DNA from 2 places in the Bacillus sp. PK6-025 genome. Region 1 is predicted to be linked to the other one. Evidence: predicted binding sites of a transcription regulator. Region 1 holds the regulator's gene; the other holds the start of a gene.
What was found. The regulator Rex, encoded in region 1, represses fermentation and respiration genes when NADH is low (regulators of the CRP and FNR family bind a similar motif). The targets are predictions, from matches to a motif close to TTGTGAAATATTTCACAA.

Region 1 (9,255 bases):
CTACTTTATTGTAAACATTGACAAGAGCTGTACCACCGCCGGATACGATTCCTTCTTCTACCGCAGCGCGAGTAGAGTTCAGGGCGTCTTCGATGCGAAGCTTGCGTTCTTTCAATTCTGTTTCAGTCGCAGCGCCGACTTTGATGACAGCTACGCCGCCTGCAAGCTTAGCTAGGCGCTCTTGTAATTTTTCTTTATCGAACTCAGAAGTTGTTTCTTCAACTTGAGCGCGGATTTGGTTGACGCGTGCCGCGATTTGCTCTGTATCTCCCGCACCTTCAACGATTGTTGTGTTTTCTTTTGTCACAACAACTTTAGAAGCGCGTCCCAATTGGTTGATTTGAGTTGATTTAAGGTCAAGACCTAAATCTTCTGTGATCACTTCGGCACCTGTCAGGATCGAGATGTCTTCGAGCATCGCTTTGCGGCGGTCTCCGAATCCAGGCGCTTTAACAGCCACTGCGTTGAATGTTCCGCGAAGCTTGTTGACAACCAATGTTGCAAGAGCTTCACCTTCAACGTCTTCAGCAATCAGAAGCAACGGTTTGCCTTGCTGAACAACTTGCTCAAGCACCGGCAGGATTTCTTGAATGTTTGTGATTTTTTTGTCTGTTACTAAGATGTACGGGTTCTCAAGAACCGCTTCCATCTTATCGGAATCTGTCACCATGTAAGGAGACGCATATCCGCGGTCAAACTGCATACCTTCAACCACTTCAAGCTCTGTTGTGAATCCTTTTGATTCTTCGATCGTGATGACACCGTCGTTGCCGACGCGCTCCATCGCTTCAGCGATCAGGCTTCCGACTTCTTCGTCAGCAGCGGAGATTGAAGCAACTTGTGCGATTGATTCTTTGCCTTCGATTGGTTTGGAGATTTCTTTCAGGCTTTCAACCGCTACAGCCACAGCCTGCTCGATACCTTTGCGCACGCCTACAGGGTTAGCGCCGGCAGTTACGTTTTTAAGACCTTCGCGAATCATCGCTTGAGCTAGAACTGTCGCTGTTGTTGTACCGTCACCGGCAACATCGTTTGTTTTGCTCGCAACTTCAGCAACAAGCTTTGCGCCCATGTTTTCGAACGCGTCTTCAAGCTCGATTTCTTTCGCGATGGTAACACCGTCGTTTGTGATTAATGGAGAACCGAATTTTTTCTCAAGAACGACGTTGCGTCCTTTAGGTCCCAAAGTTACCTTTACAGCATCCGCCAATGCATCTACACCGCGCAGCATTGAACGGCGGGCTTCTTCGCTAAACTTAATATCTTTTGCCATGTTATTCGAACCTCCTATATAATTGTCTCGTTTTTATTTATGACTTAGCCGATAACAGCTAAAATGTCGCTTTCACGCAAGATTAAGTAGTCAGTACCTTCATATTTCACTTCGGTACCTGCATATTTTGAGAAGATGATGCGGTCGCCTGTTTTAACTTCTAATGCAACGCGCTCTCCGCTCTCTAACACACGGCCTGAACCGGCTGCAACCACTTTACCCTCTTGTGGTTTTTCTTTTGCGGAGTCAGGAAGTACGATTCCGCTGGCAGTTTTTTCTTCAGACTCAACGAGCTCAATGACAACGCGATCACCTAATGGCTTTAACAATGAAACAACCTCCTCAATATTTTCATATGTAATTTTAGCACTCGCACTCGGTGAGTGCTAACACAATTCTTATAATAAAGAATCTCCCAGGCAATTTCAAGTGATAAGGTCAAATTTTTTTGCGCTTACATTTCTCCGCATGTCCTTATCATCCTATAATTTAAAAAGAGTGTGTTACAATAAACATAGTCTGAATTAGATTTTTAGAAAAGGAGTACATAAAGCTTGAGAAAACAATACTGGTTTATTATATTGGCATACGTTCTCATGCAATTGTCGGCCGCTGTCGGCTTGCCTCTTCTTTACTTTTTGGGAGTGGGCAAAGGACAGCCAAAGGCTGAAGCCCAGCTTACATTGACAGGCGTCTGGTCTGTCATCGCGTTTACCCTCTGTCTCGTTATCGTGCTGCTGATTTTGCGGACGGTGCCGAAGACGACGCTTCGCAACCGCCCGAAAGCATCGGTTGGAGCGTCAATCGGATGGGCGGTTGCCGGCGTTTTTCTCGCTTTGTTTTCGCAGTCAATTGCCGCTTCGATCGAAATGTACTTGTTCGGGGTCAACCCGGAATCGGAAAATACGCAGCGGATCATGGAAATCATCACCGCATTGCCGCTGATGGTGTTTGTCTCTTCTGTATTCGGACCGATTCTTGAAGAAATCATTTTCAGAAAGATCATTTTCGGTGCAATCTATGAGAAAACGAATTTTTTCATTGCCGCTTTGTTCAGTTCGGTGCTCTTCTCGGTCGTCCATTTGGATTTCAGCCATCTGCTCATTTATACAGCAATGGGATTCACATTCTCCTTTTTATATGTCAGAACCAACCGGATTATCGTGCCTATTTTCGCCCATGTCGCCATGAATACGCTCGTCGTCTTACTGCAGACATTCCGGGAGCCTATTGAAGAATATTTGAAACACGTCGAGAAAATGCAAATGATTATTGGAGGATTTCTATGATGAGAAGCCCTAAATTCTGGGGAGCGATTTATTTATTAACGGGTGTGCTGTTTACATATCTGGCGGCAACCTCGCCCGGAAGCATGTGGTCTTTTTACACGATCCTGCTGATGCTTTTCGCAGCCTATAATATCAGCATTTCCTTTAAAATGTTCGCCCTGGCCGGCAAGATGAAACGAAAAGATCAATAGCCTTTTTTGTGAAGGAAAAGAGCCATTCTGAAAAAGAATGGCTCTTATTTAGTATGGTCGTTCAAAAACGCTTGATTTTCCTCTTGAATCATTGTTTTTTGCGCCTGCCTGTAGGATATTCTTGAAATCACGATACTGATTTCATAAAGAATGAGCAATGGCACTGAGACCATTAAATGCGACAAAAGCTCAGGCGGTGTAATGAGGGCCGCGATGACGAACAACACAAAATATGCGTATTTTCTGATTTTCGCCAAAAACATCGGCGTCACGAGGCCGAGCCTTGTGATAAACATGATGACCACAGGCATCTGAAACAATAAGCCAAAAGGAAGCGTCAACTGAAGCAGAAACTGAAAATATTCGTGTATTCCGATGACCTGGTTGACATTCAGATCATCTGAGACTCTCGTCATAAAGTCCACGACAAACGGAAATAAAATAAAGTAAGAAAAGGCAATGCCGCCTAAAAAAAGAATAATCGATATCGGAATATAGCTGAGCGTCACTTTTCGTTCTTTTTCATACAGCCCCGGGCTAATGAAAGCCCACAGCTGGTATAAAACAAGCGGCGAAGTCAAGACGGCGCCGATGATGAAAGCGAACTGCACGTACACAAATAAAGGATCGGTCAGCTTGAACGCGTTGAGCGTCAGCAGCTTCGCTTCATCCGTCTGCTGCAGATAGATAATCAGCGGCTTTGCCAATAAAAAGCCTGCCACAACAAATAAAACAAAAAAGAAAAAAGTGATCACAAGCCGTCTGCGTAGTTCTGTGATATGTTCTATCAGCGACATTTCTCTTTCCTTCATAAATGTCATCCTATCCTACTGATCTTCTTTCTTTTTATCGGAATCGTCGTCAGCCAAACCTTTTGTCGCATTCTTAAACTCCCTCAGCGTGTTTCCCGCTGCTCTTCCCAGCTCGGGAAGTTTTTTCGGGCCGAATATCAGAAGCGCCACCACGACAATTAAAATAAAGCTTCCAGGACCGATTGGCATAAAGCCTGCCCCCTTTCCTTTATTTTTCGTTTTCCGTTTTACTTTTCCTGCATTGAATAATGTTTCATGAAATACACCAGCGACTGAAGTTCAACCGCCAAATCTATATGATGAATGCGAATGTGTTCCGGCACATTCAAGCGGGCCGGCGTGAAATTAAGAATGCCTTTAATGCCAAGCTCCACCAGCCTGTCTGTAATCGACTGTGCGGCTTGAGCCGGTACCGTCAAAATGGCGACGGGGATATCATCCGTCATATGCTCTTCAAGTCTATTCAGATCATAGACGGGAACACCGCCGACCTCGGTTCCGATTTTTTCCTCATTGATGTCAAACGCCATGGCGATTTTTGTATTATTATTTTTGATAAAATTGTAATGGAGAAAGGCTGTCCCCAAATTCCCCACGCCAATGAGCGTTACGTTCGTCATTTCATCCTGATCAAGCGTCTTTCTGAAAAAGGACAGCAAATAATTGACATTGTAGCCGTATCCTTTTTTTCCGAGCGCGCCGAAGTACGAGAAGTCCCTGCGGATGGTCGCAGAATCGACTTTGACGGCATCGCTCAGCTCAGCGGAAGATACACGCTGTTTTCCGGATGCATGAAGGTTTTTTAAAAAACGATAATATAATGGCAACCGTTTCGCTGTCGCTTGCGGAATTTTTGAATGATCCATGTTCATAAACTAATCCTCCATGTCTACATCAGCTTTTTCCCTTTTATAGTCACCGTTTTTCCCGCCTGTCTTTTCGAGAAGAAAGGTCGGTCCTATCACCATTCCCTTATCCGCCGCTTTGCACATGTCATATACGGTCAGCGCACATACGGAGGCCGAAGTTAACGCTTCCATTTCCACACCTGTGCTCCCTTTGGTCTTCACTTTAGATTGAATATGCAGGATGCTCTTCTGTTCTTTCTCCTCCCAGCGAAAGGCGATGTCGACTCCTTTCAGAGCGATCGGATGGCACATCGGGATGATGGCGGATGTCTGTTTTGCGGCCATGATTCCGGCCACTTGCGCCACCGACAATACATCGCCTTTTCCGATTTCCCGGTTTTTGATTTTTTCATGTACTGTTCGATTCATAGACACGCTTGAAACAGCCGCAGCTGTGCGTACTGAAGCTTCCTTTTCGCTTATATCAACCATCTTGGCTCTGCCTTGTTCATTAAAATGTGTAAACTCATTCATGTTCTGAACTCTCCTTATAACGATCATACACTATTTTTTTCATTCTGTCTTTTTCTTTGGCTAAAATCTTCCAGACTTCACTTAATGTTTGCTGACTGCGCAGTGATAGGCTACACTTAAAATAGCAGACAAGAGGTGAAAGATCATGATGATTTTACAAGTGAACCAACTTTCAAAATCGTTTGGAGCCGATACGATTTTAACGAATATAAAACTCGAAGTCAGATCTCGGGACCGGATTGCGATCGTCGGACGCAACGGCGCCGGAAAATCGACTCTTCTAAAGATTATCGCAGGAAAACTTTCATATGAAAAGGGGGACATCATCAAGCCGAAAGATTTGACGATGGGCTACCTTGACCAGCATTCCGGCCTCGATTCCAAGCTGACGCTCAAAGAGGAATTGCTGTCGGTATTTGATTTTCTGAAAAAAATGGAACAAGAAATGCGCGCGATCGAGGAAAAGATGGCGCAGGCCGGACCGGACATGCTTGAATCATTGATGAAGACGTATGACAGGCTTCAGCAGGAGTTCAAGGACAAAGGCGGCTACCAATATGAGGCAGAGGTCAGATCCGTCATGCACGGGCTCGGCTTTGCGGGATTTGACGACTCCGTCCGCGTCCAGGACTTAAGCGGAGGTCAAAAAACAAGGCTTGCCCTCGGAAAAATGCTTTTGACAAAACCCGACCTCCTCATTTTGGACGAACCGACAAACCACTTGGATATCGATACCCTGACATGGCTTGAACAATATTTGCAAAATTACAGCGGAGCGATTTTAATCGTTTCCCATGACAGGTACTTTCTTGACAAAGTGGTTACCCAAGTTTACGAGATCAGCCGGTCCCAAAGCAAAAAATATACCGGGAACTACAGCTCTTATCTCCAATTAAAAGCCGAACAGCTGGAAAAGGAAACAAAGCTTTATGAAAAGCAGCAGGACGAAATCACCAAGCTGCAGGAGTTCGTCGACCGGAATCTGGCTAGAGCTTCGACGACGAAACGGGCGCAGAGCAGACGAAAGCAGCTTGAACGGATGGAGATCATGGACAAACCGCTCGGAGATGAAAAGTCGGCGTCTTTCCGCTTTGAAATTACAAGGCAAAGCGGAAACGATGTACTGCGGGTGGAAGGCTTGACAGTAAGCTATCAGGAGCAGCCCCCGCTTCTCCGTTCATTGAACTTTCACATCACCCGCGGGGAAAGCGTTGCACTGGTCGGACCGAACGGAATCGGCAAGTCAACCCTTTTAAAAGCATTGATTCAAAAGCTGCAGCCGGTATCGGGAACAATCGCGACAGGCTCCCATGTCTCAATCGGCTACTATGACCAGGAACAGGCTGAATTGACGTCGTCAAAACGCGTGCTTGACGAGCTTTGGGACGATTATCCGGAAATGAATGAAAAGGATATCCGGACCTGCCTCGGCAACTTCCTGTTTTCGGGAGAAGACGTATTAAAACCTATACACGCGTTAAGCGGCGGCGAAAAAGCAAGGCTTGCCCTCGCCAAGCTGATGCTCCAAAAAGCGAACTTCCTTATTCTTGATGAGCCGACAAACCATCTCGACCTGGACAGCAAGGAAGTCTTGGAGAACGCTTTGATCGATTACCCGGGAACGATATTATTTGTGTCCCATGACCGCTATTTTATCAACCGGATCGCGACAAAAGTACTGGAGCTTTCCCGCGACAAAGCAGAAGAATATTTAGGCGACTACGATTATTACACAGAAAAAAAAGCGCAGCAGCTTGAACTGAAAGAACTAGAAAAACAGACGGAAGAGCATCAGAAAAACGCTTCCGAAAAACCTGGCGCAAAAAAGAGCTATGAGGAAGAAAAAGAGCTGAAAAGAAAAGAACGCCAGCGGCAGCGAAGGATTGAAGAAATCGAAACAAGAATTACGGACATTGAAGAACAGATCGAAAAAAATGAGGAGCTCCTGTGTGACCCCGCCGTCTTCCAAGACCATGAGAAGGTCCAGGAAATCCACTCTGAAAATGAACGGCTGAATGAGGAGCTTGAACAACTGTTAACAGAATGGGAAACACTCTCTACAAATGAATAAAGGATGAACCGCTCCAAGCCGGAGCGGTTTTTTTGTCCACAATTAAAATCCTTTATTTAAAAGAAAGAAAGCGATTTACCCACAATATCCACAAAAAACATAATATTTATACACATTATTAACAGGTAAAAAAGGTCTGTAAATTAAGGTTTTTAACATTATACACAAGACTGTGGATATATGTTAATAACCTGTTAATAACTATTCCCGGGCAAAAAAACCTCACAGAGCGTGAGGTTTTAATAAGACGTCAGATCTAAGCCAGGCTGACCGTTCATATCATATTTTCCTCTGATTCCTTTTTCAAAAGCAACCGTACCTGCGGCGGCAATCATCGCGGCATTGTCCGTACACAGCGAAAGCGGCGGGATCAAAAGCTCAATCTCCGGATGGCTGCTGAACGTTTTTTCAATCGCCGCTCTCAACCCTTTGTTTGCAGCAACTCCTCCGGCAAGCAGCACCTGTTTGACGCCATAAGCTTTCGCAGCGCGTTCCGTTTTTGTGACAAGGACATCAATGACGCTTTCCTGAAAGCTGGCTGACAAATCTTCCGGAGCTATCGTTTCACCTTTTTGTGAAGCGTTGTGAAGCGTGTTGATGACTGCAGATTTCAATCCGCTGAAGCTGAAATGATAAGAGCCTTCTTCAAGCCATGCGCGCGGTAGCGGCACATTTGCCTCGCCTTTTTGCGCAAGTTTGTCAATGTGAGGTCCTCCCGGATAAGGAAGCCCCATCGTTCTCGCCACTTTGTCATAGGCTTCGCCTGCCGCATCGTCGAGCGTCTCTCCGATGACTTCAAATGAGCCGTGCTCTTTCATATACACGAGTTCGGTGTGGCCGCCTGAGACGACAAGGGCAATCGCCGGAAATTGAATGTCCTGAACAAGTCTGTTGGCATAGATGTGACCGGCAATGTGATGGACGCCTACGAGCGGTATGCCCCGGGCAAAACTGAGCGCTTTCGCGGCATTCACGCCGATCAATAAAGCGCCGACAAGCCCCGGTCCTTCCGTTACTGCGATGGCATCAATGTCATCAAATGTCATGTCCGCTTGTGCAAAGGCTTCCTCAAGCACGATCGTCATCTGTTCCACGTGATGCCTTGATGCGATCTCGGGAACAACGCCGCCAAACCGTTTATGACTCTCGATTTGCGACGCTACGACATTTGAAATGATATCCGTTCCGTTTTTGACAATCGCGGCGGCCGTCTCATCACAGCTTGTTTCGATTCCTAATACATACAGATCTTTTTTATGATTCATTTAGTCTCACCCACATTAATAATGCATCTTCCCCATTATCGGTATAATAATTTTTACGAATTCCTCCCGGCTCAAAGCCGAGCTTTTTGTATAAGCTTTGTGCAATATGATTCGATACCCTTACCTCTAAAGAAAGCTGAGCCGCCTTTTTCATCCGGCAAAGCTTCATCGCGGCTTTCAAAAGAGCTTCTCCTAAACGGCGGCCCCGATATGCAGGTGAAACGGCAATGTTGGTGATCTGGGCATCATCCATGACGATCCAAATCCCGCAGTAGCCGACAACTTGCTCCTCAACTTCGAGAACGAGGTAATGAGCATACATATTGTGAAAAAGCTCATGATGAAAAGATTCTTTTTTCCACGGAGAAGAAAAAGAGCTTTTTTCAATTTCAAAAACCTGGTCCAAATCTTTTGGATTCATATCGCGTATGACCATTTGCGTGTTCATGGCTTCACCCGTTTACTTTTGTTTTTCAAGCCAGACGGCCTCGGCTTCGGCCAGACGAATATAGTTTGGAACAACGCTGTGCACAGGCTCGGCCTCTTTAAGTTCTCCGATTAAAGCCAATTCTGAAGGTCGTGGAAGCTGCAGGGCAGGGCCAGAAATGACCGCTTGTTCACCGAGAATCTGTTCGATCATCTCCTGATGAATCTCTGTGTCACTTCCTATGAAAAGGACTTGCTGATCCATGGCTTTCAGTTTTTTAAGCCAATCCTCAAGCAGAATGTTTTGGTCCTCTTCCAAGCCATGCAGTTTGCCGTCCCTATACTGGTATAGTCCCGTATAAACCTGACCGCGTCTGGCATCAAACAACGGACAAATCAAGCCTTGGAAAAAACGGCCGTTTGCCGCCAGCACTTCAAGGCTTGAAACGGTTTTAATCGGAATATTTAATGACCATGCAAGCGTTTTGGCAATCGTAACACCGATCCGCACGCCTGTATATGAACCCGGACCTTTGGCAACTGCAA
Region 2 (9,255 bases), 910 kb from region 1:
TACAGCTACTCACTCGACAATGTCGACAATGTAAAATCAATCGTCAAACAAAATGCCGGAGTCGGCAAAGTCAATCCATAAACTTTGAGGTGAAACGTTCGGAGGCATTCCGAGCGTTTCACTCATTTCCATCCTCATACGCTTTCCAAACCGTAGGCAGCAGATCGGAAAGTTCATGTGCGAGAAGCGTATGGGCCGATCTGGTCTTTGTCCATGCGTCAGCACATGCGCCATGCAGGTGGACAGCATTCAACACCGCTTCTCTCGGATTCTCATGACAGCACAGCATTCCGAGAAGCATCCCGGTTAACGTATCTCCGGTTCCTCCCTTTGCCAGCGCCCCGTTTCCCGTTACATTCCTCCAGCACTTGCCATCCGGGAAAGCAATGATCGTTTCATTGCCTTTCAATACAAGAGTAACACCGTGTTCCTCTGCATAATCTCGAGCATAACCGGCCCGGTTCGTCTCAATTTCTTGAATGGACAAGCCTGTCATTTTCGAAAATTCCCCCGGATGCGGCGTTAATATCACCGGTGCTTCCCTTTCTTGATACGTTCGTTTTGAAAGAGCACCCGCATCAAGGACAACCGGGCAGTCTTTCGTCAATACATTCCGGACCGCTTGCTCAGTCATTTGCGAAGGCGGCAGCCCCGGCCCGATCGCAATCGCCCGGTAAGGTTCGGCAATCTCGCCGGACGCCGCCTTTTCTAAGCCGTCCCGCCAATACGTCGCTTCAGGGAGAACGGGGACGATCAACGGAATGGCACTTCCGCACGTTCCGATGACAAGCTTTCCAAGACCGCTCCGCATCGCCCCAATTCCTGCAAGGAGAGCCGCTCCCGGCATATCATCGCTTCCCGCGAGCAAAAGGCCGGTTCCATAAGTTCCTTTATGACTTCCATTCCCCCTTTTCGGCAATGAGCCCTTCACACAGTCTTTCGTCCATATCGGCAATTGTTCTGCAGACATCCCGGATCACACCTTTCAATACAAAGTTTAAACAAACGTTTAATTAAATACTAACTGAATATACCCTTCACCGCTCTTTAACATGCAAAATAAAAGCAGTTGATGAGCGGGCCATATAAAAAAAGACAGCTTCTCGACTTGAAGCTGTCTTTTGCGGTTTTCTACTAAGAATGCCGGCCGACAGGCGCATCCAGACGATAAAGTCTTGAATAGCGCGGATTGTTTTCCAAAAGCTGCTGATGGCTCCCTGCCATTGCAAGCTTCCCTTTGTCTAAAAACAGAATCCGGTCGGCCGCTTCGGCTCCTGCCAAATGGTGTGTAATCCATAGAACCGTCTTTCCATCAAGCACTTGAAACATCGTTGATAGAAGCTCTTTCTCTGTTTTAGGATCAAGACCTATAGTCGGTTCATCCAATACAACGATTGGCGCATTCTGCAGCAGAATCCGCGCCAATGCAATCCGCTGACGTTCTCCGCCTGAAAAACGAATGCCCGTTTCCTGAACAGATGTATGATATCCTTCGGGAAGAGACTGAATATAATCGTGAAGCTTCACCTGGCGCGCCGCCCAATACACGTCCTCATCGCTCGCGTCAGGGTTTCCGAGCCTGATATTATTCAAAACCGTCGTATCAAACAGATGCGGCTGCTGATTAAAAACGGAGACTGCGCGTGAGATTTCTCCCTGAAGAGACTGCGCAGAAATGCCGTTCAATGTAATGTTTCCTTTAGAAGGAGCGAGCGTCCCTTGTATTAACGACAAGATCGTCGATTTACCAGCGCCGCTCGGCCCGAGCAAAGCGGTCTTTTCCCCCTGCTTTAATATAAATGAAACACCGTCCAACACCGGATGGCCTTCTTCATAAGAAAAACAAACATCTTCAAAGCGAAGCGTGACATCGTCCAAACCTACAGCCTCCGCCCGTTCCTGCTGAACAGCGCCTCCAATTTCTTCCCTTTTCGGCGGCTCAAGCCCGTCCATTCTTTCTAAAGAATCCTGATACTCAGGGATTGACGCCGCTGCGTCTGAAAGCGGAAAGAAAGCTTCTGTCAAAGGAAACACAACAAGGACAAACGCTGCAATAAACACAGGAGCCAGGGCGCCTTCCGCGCTTTGTCCGCCCGCCCATATTAACATCAGAAGAACAAGTCCTGCCGCCAGGCATTGCATGGCAAAGTCCCTCCAACGACTGAAGCGCATCCGTTTCTTTTCGATCGCCAGCCATTCCTGCTCTGCCGCTTCATACGCATGGACGAAGTCATTTTGCCGGCCGCTGAACACCCAGTCGCTCACGCCCATGACCGCGTCTGTCAGCTGACGGTACAAGAGGCTTCGTCCTCTTTTCAGCGCAACATTTTTCGCCCTTGTCACAAGCAGGGAAACAAGCGGAACAAGAAACACGAAAACCGCTGCATAGATCGCGATCAGCCCTGCAAAAGGCCATGAAAAAAAGCCAATAGCAGTGATGAATACGCCATATAAAAGAAGCGCCGACAGCCCGGGAAATACCGTTCTCAAATACATGTCCTGCAAATGCTCAACATCGTCGGCCAAAATGCCGAGCATATCCCCCGTCCGAAAGCGTTCACGCCATTTTAAAGCTTGAGGTTCCAGCATCCTGTAAAGCCTGACGCGCATATCGGATAAAATTTTCAAGATGATATGGTGTCCGGTCAATCGCTCAACATAGCGCGACACCGAGCGCAGAATCCCGAAGGTACGGACCGCTACGATCGGGACATAAATCATCAAAACATTTTCCGGACGCGTAGCCGCTTTGGATATTAAATAACCGGAGGTAAACATGAGAGCTGCAGCCGAGCATGCCGTCAATCCGCCAAGCAACACGACAATGATCAAAAGCCTTATATTTTTCTTGATATAGGGCAGAATCCAACCGTCTTCATTGTTCATGATGCACCTCCAAACGACTGCGCCTGCACAAGCTCGTAATAAACGCCCCGCTTTTCAATCAATTCTTGATGTGTACCGGTTTCAGCCACCTGTCCATTCTTCAGCACGATAATTTCATCCATATCAAGCATCCAGTGAAGACGATGAGTTGCCATAAAAACCAGCTTGTCTTCAAACAATTTCAGCATCGTTTTTTTCAATTCGTATTCTGTTTCGATATCCAAGTGAGCGGTCGGCTCATCTAAAAGGAGAATCGGACGGTTGCCCAGGAAAGCCCGGGCAACGGCTGTGCGCTGCGCCTGTCCGCCGCTTAATGCCCTCCCGCCTTCACCGATCCGCTCCTCTAAGCCGGACGGAAGCTGATCAATCAGCTCCGTCAGCCCGGCGGCTCTTGCTGCCTGTTCAACTTCTTCGTCAGAAGCGCCGGGATGATAAAAACGGATATTGGCTCCGAGCGTATCCGGAAAGATATAGGGATGCTGCGGAATATACAGGAGCTGATTTTGCCAGCTGTCTGTCTGCAAATGCGTCCTCTCTTTTCCCCCGACTTTGATCACGCCGCTTTTCGTTTCCAAGAAACCGCCGAGCACATCGATAAGCGTAGATTTTCCGGCACCGCTTTCTCCGATGATTCCGATTTTTTTCTTTCCTTTAAACGATAGAGAAATGCCGGATAATGAGGAGTTTTCCTCCTCATCATGCCGCACCTCTACATCCTTGAACTCGATTTGATCGTCGTCTGACCATCGCTCAAGATCCAAAGGCGCCTCATCCTTGAAACCGGGCGACTCCAATATCGCCTTGATCGCTTTACCGGCTTCCCGTCCGTTCAACGTAGCATGATAGTCATTGCCGACTTCCCGGACAGGGAGAAAAAACTCAGGCGCAAGAATCAGAATGGCTAGCGCCGGCTCCAGTATGATAGTGCCGTCAACAAGACCGAGACCGAGAAAAACGGCTACGGTCGCCACGGACAGCATGGTAAAAAAATCCAGTGCAAACGAAGACAGAAAGGCAATTTTAAGCGTGCCCATCGTCGCTTTCCTGTACCGTTCGCTCACATGAAAAATATTCTTCGTATGTGAACGGCTCATGCCCAGCACTTTCAATGTTTCCAGGCCGCGCAAGGAATCAGTAAAATGATTTGAAAGCATCTCATACGTCTTCCACTGGCTGTCCGCTTTTCTCTTTGCCGCATAGCCGAGAAGGATCATAAATGCGATTAAAATCGGCAGCGTAATCATTAAGACTGCAGCGGAGGATGTGTCTTTAAAAAAGACATAACAGACAACCGCCGGCGGTATAACAGCCATGCTGATCATTTTTGGCAAAAACAGCTCCAAATAGCGGCGAAACTGCGCAATTCCTTCCATCGCGAGTGTGACGACGTGACCTGTTCCTTCTTTTCTCGCCAGTCCGGGGCCGGATTGGAAAAGCTTCTCCAAAAACTTTTTCCGCAGGTCGGCCCCTGTCTTGGCGGCATAATCAAAAATCAGCCTTTGCCTGACAAGGGTCACGGCATGGCGGAATAAAAAAGCGGCGGTAAATAAGATGATCAGCGGAACAAGCGAACCGACCCGCTCGCCGTTAAAAAGGCGGGTCACCGCTTCAGCAAGCCATTCGGCCTGCATGATAATAGCTGCGCCCTGCATGCATGTCAGTACGGTGAGTGCTGCAAGAATTCGCTTCATTCCTTTATATTGCAAAAGATCTTTTCCCATTAATAAATCATTGGCTCCTTACTGCTGACCCGTTTTCGAAAAACATAGTAGCTCCAGATCTGATAGCCCAGCACGAACGGAAGCAGTGACAGCGCGACGATCGTCATCACTTTTAAAGAATAGTCTCCTGATGAAGCATTATAAACCGTTAAATCATATGCGCTTTTGACCGAGCTGATCATGACGCGCGGGAACAGCGCAGTGAAAATCGTCGCCACTGTGAGGGCGATCCCAGCCCCTGTCATAGCAAATGTCCAGCCGTCGCGTTTTTGTTTCATAAATACGATCGACAGCACATAACAAACGACAATAAGAGCCGCAAGAGGTATCGTCACATGTCCCCTGCCCGTGAACAAGTCCGTTTCAAAAATGGATAAAGCAACAAAGGCAACAAGCGCCGCCAAAACGGCGAATACGACTTTTTTAGCCAGCTGTCTTGCCCGGTCGCGCAAATCGTCTTCCGTTCTCAACGTAATAAAGATCAGGCCGTGCAGCAGGCAGAGAAGCGTAACGGTGACTCCCCCTGTTACGGAATAGACGTTCACATAGTCAGTAAAACCGGCGTGCAGATTCATATCGGCATCAATCGGCATACCGCGCAAAATACTGGTAAATAAAACACCGAACAAAAACGGGGGCAGAATGCTGCCGAAGAATACGACCCAATCCCATGTTTTCTTCCATTTTGCGGTTTCGACTTTCCCTCTAAATTCAAACGCGACTCCGCGTCCGATCAATGCAAGAAGAACAAAGACAAACGGAATGTAATATCCGCTGAACATCGTGGCATACCAGCTTGGAAAAGCCGCGAAAATCGCGCCTCCCCCAGTCAGCAGCCAGACTTCATTGGCATCCCAGAAAGGGCCGATCGTATTGATCATCACCCTCCGTTCAAGCTCGTTGCGTCCGAGAAACCGGGTCGCCATTCCGACGCCGAAATCAAAACCTTCAAGAAAGAAAAAACCGATGAACAGCACAGCGACTAATATAAACCAAAGTTCATTAAGAGATACCATGGTAAACCTCCTGATCAAACGGGTCTGTCGATACGGAATCATCATGATGGTGGTCATGGTGTGCAGCCCCTTTTTTAATCTCCCGCACAAACAAGTAGACAAGAACGAGCGCCAGTACAAGATAAATCGCTGTAAACGCGATGACGGAAAACAGCAGCATTCCCGCTGATACGTTCGGCGACACGGACTGCGCCGTTGTCAAAATACCGAACACCGTCCACGGCTGGCGTCCGATTTCAGTCATGATCCACCCCGCCGTATTTGCAATGAATGGAAAGGCGATTAAAGCCACCATCGTCCGCAAAAACCATTTGCTTGTTTCAAGTCTTTTACGGAAGCTGAGATAGAGGCCAGTCAAAGCGGCAACGATCATTAAAAGTCCTGAACCGGCCATGATTCTGAAGCTCCAGAACGTCGTTTTCACCGGCGGAATATAATTTCCTTCTCCGTATTTTTCTTCATATTGCTTTTGCAGCGTCTTCATTCCGGGCACATTGCCGCTGAATTGTTTATAAGCCAAATAGCTGAGCGCATACGGGATGCTGAGCTCTGATTTGTTTTCCTGCTTGTCCGCGTCAATGTTCGCAAGCACCGTCCAAGCTGCAGGATCGCCGCTGTCATCCCAAAGCGCTTCGCTGGCAGCCATTTTCATCGGCTGGCTCTTCATCAGATGCTGGGCCTGCTCATGTCCGCTGAACGCTACGCCGATGCCGGAAACAAGCGCCACAATCATCGCGATTTGAAAGGATTTTTTAAAAAAGAGCAATTCCTGTTTTTTCAGCATTTTATACGCGCTGACACCGGCAATGAAAAACGCTCCGGTGGCAAGCGCACCGAAAATGACGTGCGGAAATTCAACCCATAGCTGCGGGTTTTTAATAATCGCAAAGAAATCGGTCATTTCCGCGCGGCCGTTTTTGATCGCGAATCCGACAGGCTCCTGCATAAACGAGTTGGCCGCTAAAATCCAAAACGCCGACATGATCGTTCCAAGCGAAACAAGCCAGATGGACAGCAAATGGATCTTCTTCGGAAGCCGATCCCAGCCAAATATCCACAAACCGATAAACGTCGATTCCATAAAGAAAGCAAGCAGCGCCTCCACCGCGAGCGGAGCGCCGAATACATCACCGACAAAGCGGGAGTACTCCGACCAGTTCATTCCGAACTGAAATTCCTGTAGAATCCCGGTGACCACACCGACTGCAAAATTAATTAAAAATAAGTGCCCCCAAAATTTAGCCATCGTTCTGTAAATGTCTTTTTTCTTTACGACGTATAGAGTTTCCATTAAAGCAACCATAAAGACAAGCCCGATTGACATCGGCACAAAAATAAAGTGAAAGATCGTTGTTGAAGCAAATTGAAATCTTGCCAAAATGAGTTCGTCCACTGTTCCAGTCTCCTCCTCTTTGTTCTAGCCGGACCGTTGCCGAATGGGCATCACCCTTGCTCAAAGTTTCACATGAATCTTATGAATATGATCACAGACAAAAGGGTGACCTTGGCCCGCATTGATGTTCCGATATTATCCGGATGGTTATTTATACCTGTACTTTACCGCGAATTCCTTCTTAAATAAAGTACATATTCCCTAATTTATGGATGTCATTGTGACAATTATCCGAAGAAATTATAGATATTTTGTGACGCGGTGGTTAACAAGAACTAAATCAGCATGAGAAAAATGCCCCTCATTCCCGCGGAGCATTTTGTCATTCAACGGTTGCGATTCTCTGCGCAAAGCCTTGCGGATCAAAAGAATACCGTTATATGCAATCAAACAAATTCGGCGCTTTCCTTCAGCTTGAAAACGCCTGACGGAAAGTCCTGCTATTTTGTCCAATCTGTGAAATTTTCCCTCAGCCTTTTGCGCACGTCCTTCATCTATGCTTTCATACAGCACCAGCTGATTGCACTGCGCATTTAACCTGCTTGCTGCCGTATCCCTCCCTGTCGAGCTATCTTTGAAACATCGCTCCCTCAGGCTTTTACGAATGGATGGAATATTTATTACTTAAAAATAAACAATAACGATACCTTGTTTATTCTATGAAAATCGAACCATACATTTGTTCAAACAAAATACACAAAATTTGTGAAATGTTTCACAATATCCTGCTATACTTAGGTTGTATTTATGATAGATACTTCTTAAGTAAACACTTGATGGTGGTGGAAAACATGGAATCAAAATCACTTGTTCTAGTCGAAGAGCTTGCCTTAAAAAAGCAAAGCATTTTTATGCAAAGCCCGCTTCGTTATCTTTTACGAGCTATGCTGGCCAGTATGTTTATCGGGTTCGGAGTCATTGTAGCGTTTAAAACGGGGAATCTATTTTATGTTGAACATTCTCCGTTCACATATCCAATTGCAGCAATCACATTCGGGGGCGCCATTATTCTGATCGTCTATGGCGGAGGAGATTTATTTACGGGAAATACATTTTATTATACATTGGCTGCGCTTCGTAAAAAAATGCGTTGGCCCGCTGTTATCAAGCTGTGGATGTTCAGCTATGCAGGAAATTTAATGGGCGCCGTGTTTTTCGCAGGCCTCATCTTTGCGACCGGTTTATTTAAGGATCCTTCTTCCACCGGCTTTATACTTAGCGTGGCGGAGCATAAAATGAATACACCGGTGACCGAATTGTTTTTCAAAGCGATTTTGTGTAACTGGCTAGTCTGCCTTGCGTTCTTTGTTCCGATGGCGCAAAAAGGAGACGGAGCGAAAATGTTCTCTATGATGCTGTTTGTTTTTACTTTCTTTATTTCCGGTTATGAACACAGCATCGCGAACATGGCCACTTTTGCCGTCTCTCTGGTCACCGAGCATCCGGATACGATTTCGATTGCAGGCGCAATCCATAACTTGATTCCGGTAACCCTCGGGAACCTGATCGGAGGCGCGTTTATGATGGGCTTCATGTACCACTATGCAAACAAGCCGGGCGGTGAAGAAATCATCAAATAAAAAGATTGTCCATTTTTAAAGGATTCTAAATATGCGGGTTCCCTTCATAAAATCGTGGTAACTTTAAAAATGGAGGTTCAGCAGATGCAAAGTTTTCATTCGCTTTGCCAGCAGTTTGGACATATTTTAAATGGGGAGCCGCACATTGAACACGGTGTCTGTTCTGTCAGCATCAAACGGAATTTGCGCGTCACGATTCAAGGAAGGCCAAGCCGTGGAGTCGGCATGGAAGAAGTCATGTTCGAGTCGCTCGATCAAAACGGAATCGCCTTGAATATGGCCGAAGTTGCCATTTTGCCTGAAGAAATTCCGTTGTTTACAAAAAAGCTTGTCGATCAAGGCATCATCATCAGCGCTCTCCACAATCATTGGATTTTTACAAAACCGAATATTTTATATATTCATTTTCAATCTGTAGAACCGCCGTTAACATTCGCAAGAAAAACAGCTGCCGCTTTATCCGTATTGCGATAAAGCAGCAGCTGTTTTCTTTATCCGTTCATTTTTCCCATTTCTGAAAGTGCGACCCTTTCGACTGCTTTGGCCACAATCTCGTGAACATCAGGATTCAGCGGATCAGGCACAAGATCGCCTTGTTTTGTGCAGGATGCGATCGCTTCGGCGGCCGCGACCAGCATCGGGTGGCTGATCGATTCCGC

Region 2: the regulator Rex is predicted to act here: its motif matches at 7,073-7,090, upstream of M1D67_RS21090 (cytochrome ubiquinol oxidase subunit I).

What each region holds. Positions count from the first base shown of each region.
Region 1 is NZ_CP096509.1:640,055-649,309, reverse strand. It holds gene groL (chaperonin GroEL) at 1-1,273, opposite strand, end outside; gene groES (co-chaperone GroES) at 1,318-1,602, opposite strand; gene M1D67_RS03280 (CPBP family intramembrane glutamic endopeptidase) at 1,828-2,562, shown strand; gene M1D67_RS03275 (YdiK family protein) at 2,562-2,753, shown strand; gene tatC (twin-arginine translocase subunit TatC) at 2,798-3,574, opposite strand; gene M1D67_RS03265 (twin-arginine translocase TatA/TatE family subunit) at 3,581-3,754, opposite strand; gene M1D67_RS03260 (redox-sensing transcriptional repressor Rex) at 3,793-4,437, opposite strand; gene moaC (cyclic pyranopterin monophosphate synthase MoaC) at 4,441-4,947, opposite strand; gene M1D67_RS03250 (ABC-F family ATP-binding cassette domain-containing protein) at 5,093-7,018, shown strand; gene tsaD (tRNA (adenosine(37)-N6)-threonylcarbamoyltransferase complex transferase subunit TsaD) at 7,258-8,283, opposite strand; gene rimI (ribosomal protein S18-alanine N-acetyltransferase) at 8,273-8,731, opposite strand; gene tsaB (tRNA (adenosine(37)-N6)-threonylcarbamoyltransferase complex dimerization subunit type 1 TsaB) at 8,744-9,255, opposite strand, start outside.
Region 2 is NZ_CP096509.1:4,112,813-4,122,067, forward strand. It holds gene M1D67_RS21065 (pectate lyase family protein) at 1-81, shown strand, start outside; gene M1D67_RS21070 (NAD(P)H-hydrate dehydratase) at 119-970, opposite strand; gene cydC (thiol reductant ABC exporter subunit CydC) at 1,135-2,886, opposite strand; gene cydD (thiol reductant ABC exporter subunit CydD) at 2,883-4,607, opposite strand; gene cydB (cytochrome d ubiquinol oxidase subunit II) at 4,607-5,623, opposite strand; gene M1D67_RS21090 (cytochrome ubiquinol oxidase subunit I) at 5,610-7,016, opposite strand; gene M1D67_RS21095 (formate/nitrite transporter family protein) at 7,808-8,596, shown strand; gene M1D67_RS21100 (DUF1259 domain-containing protein) at 8,681-9,070, shown strand; gene M1D67_RS21105 (NAD-dependent malic enzyme) at 9,088-9,255, opposite strand, start outside.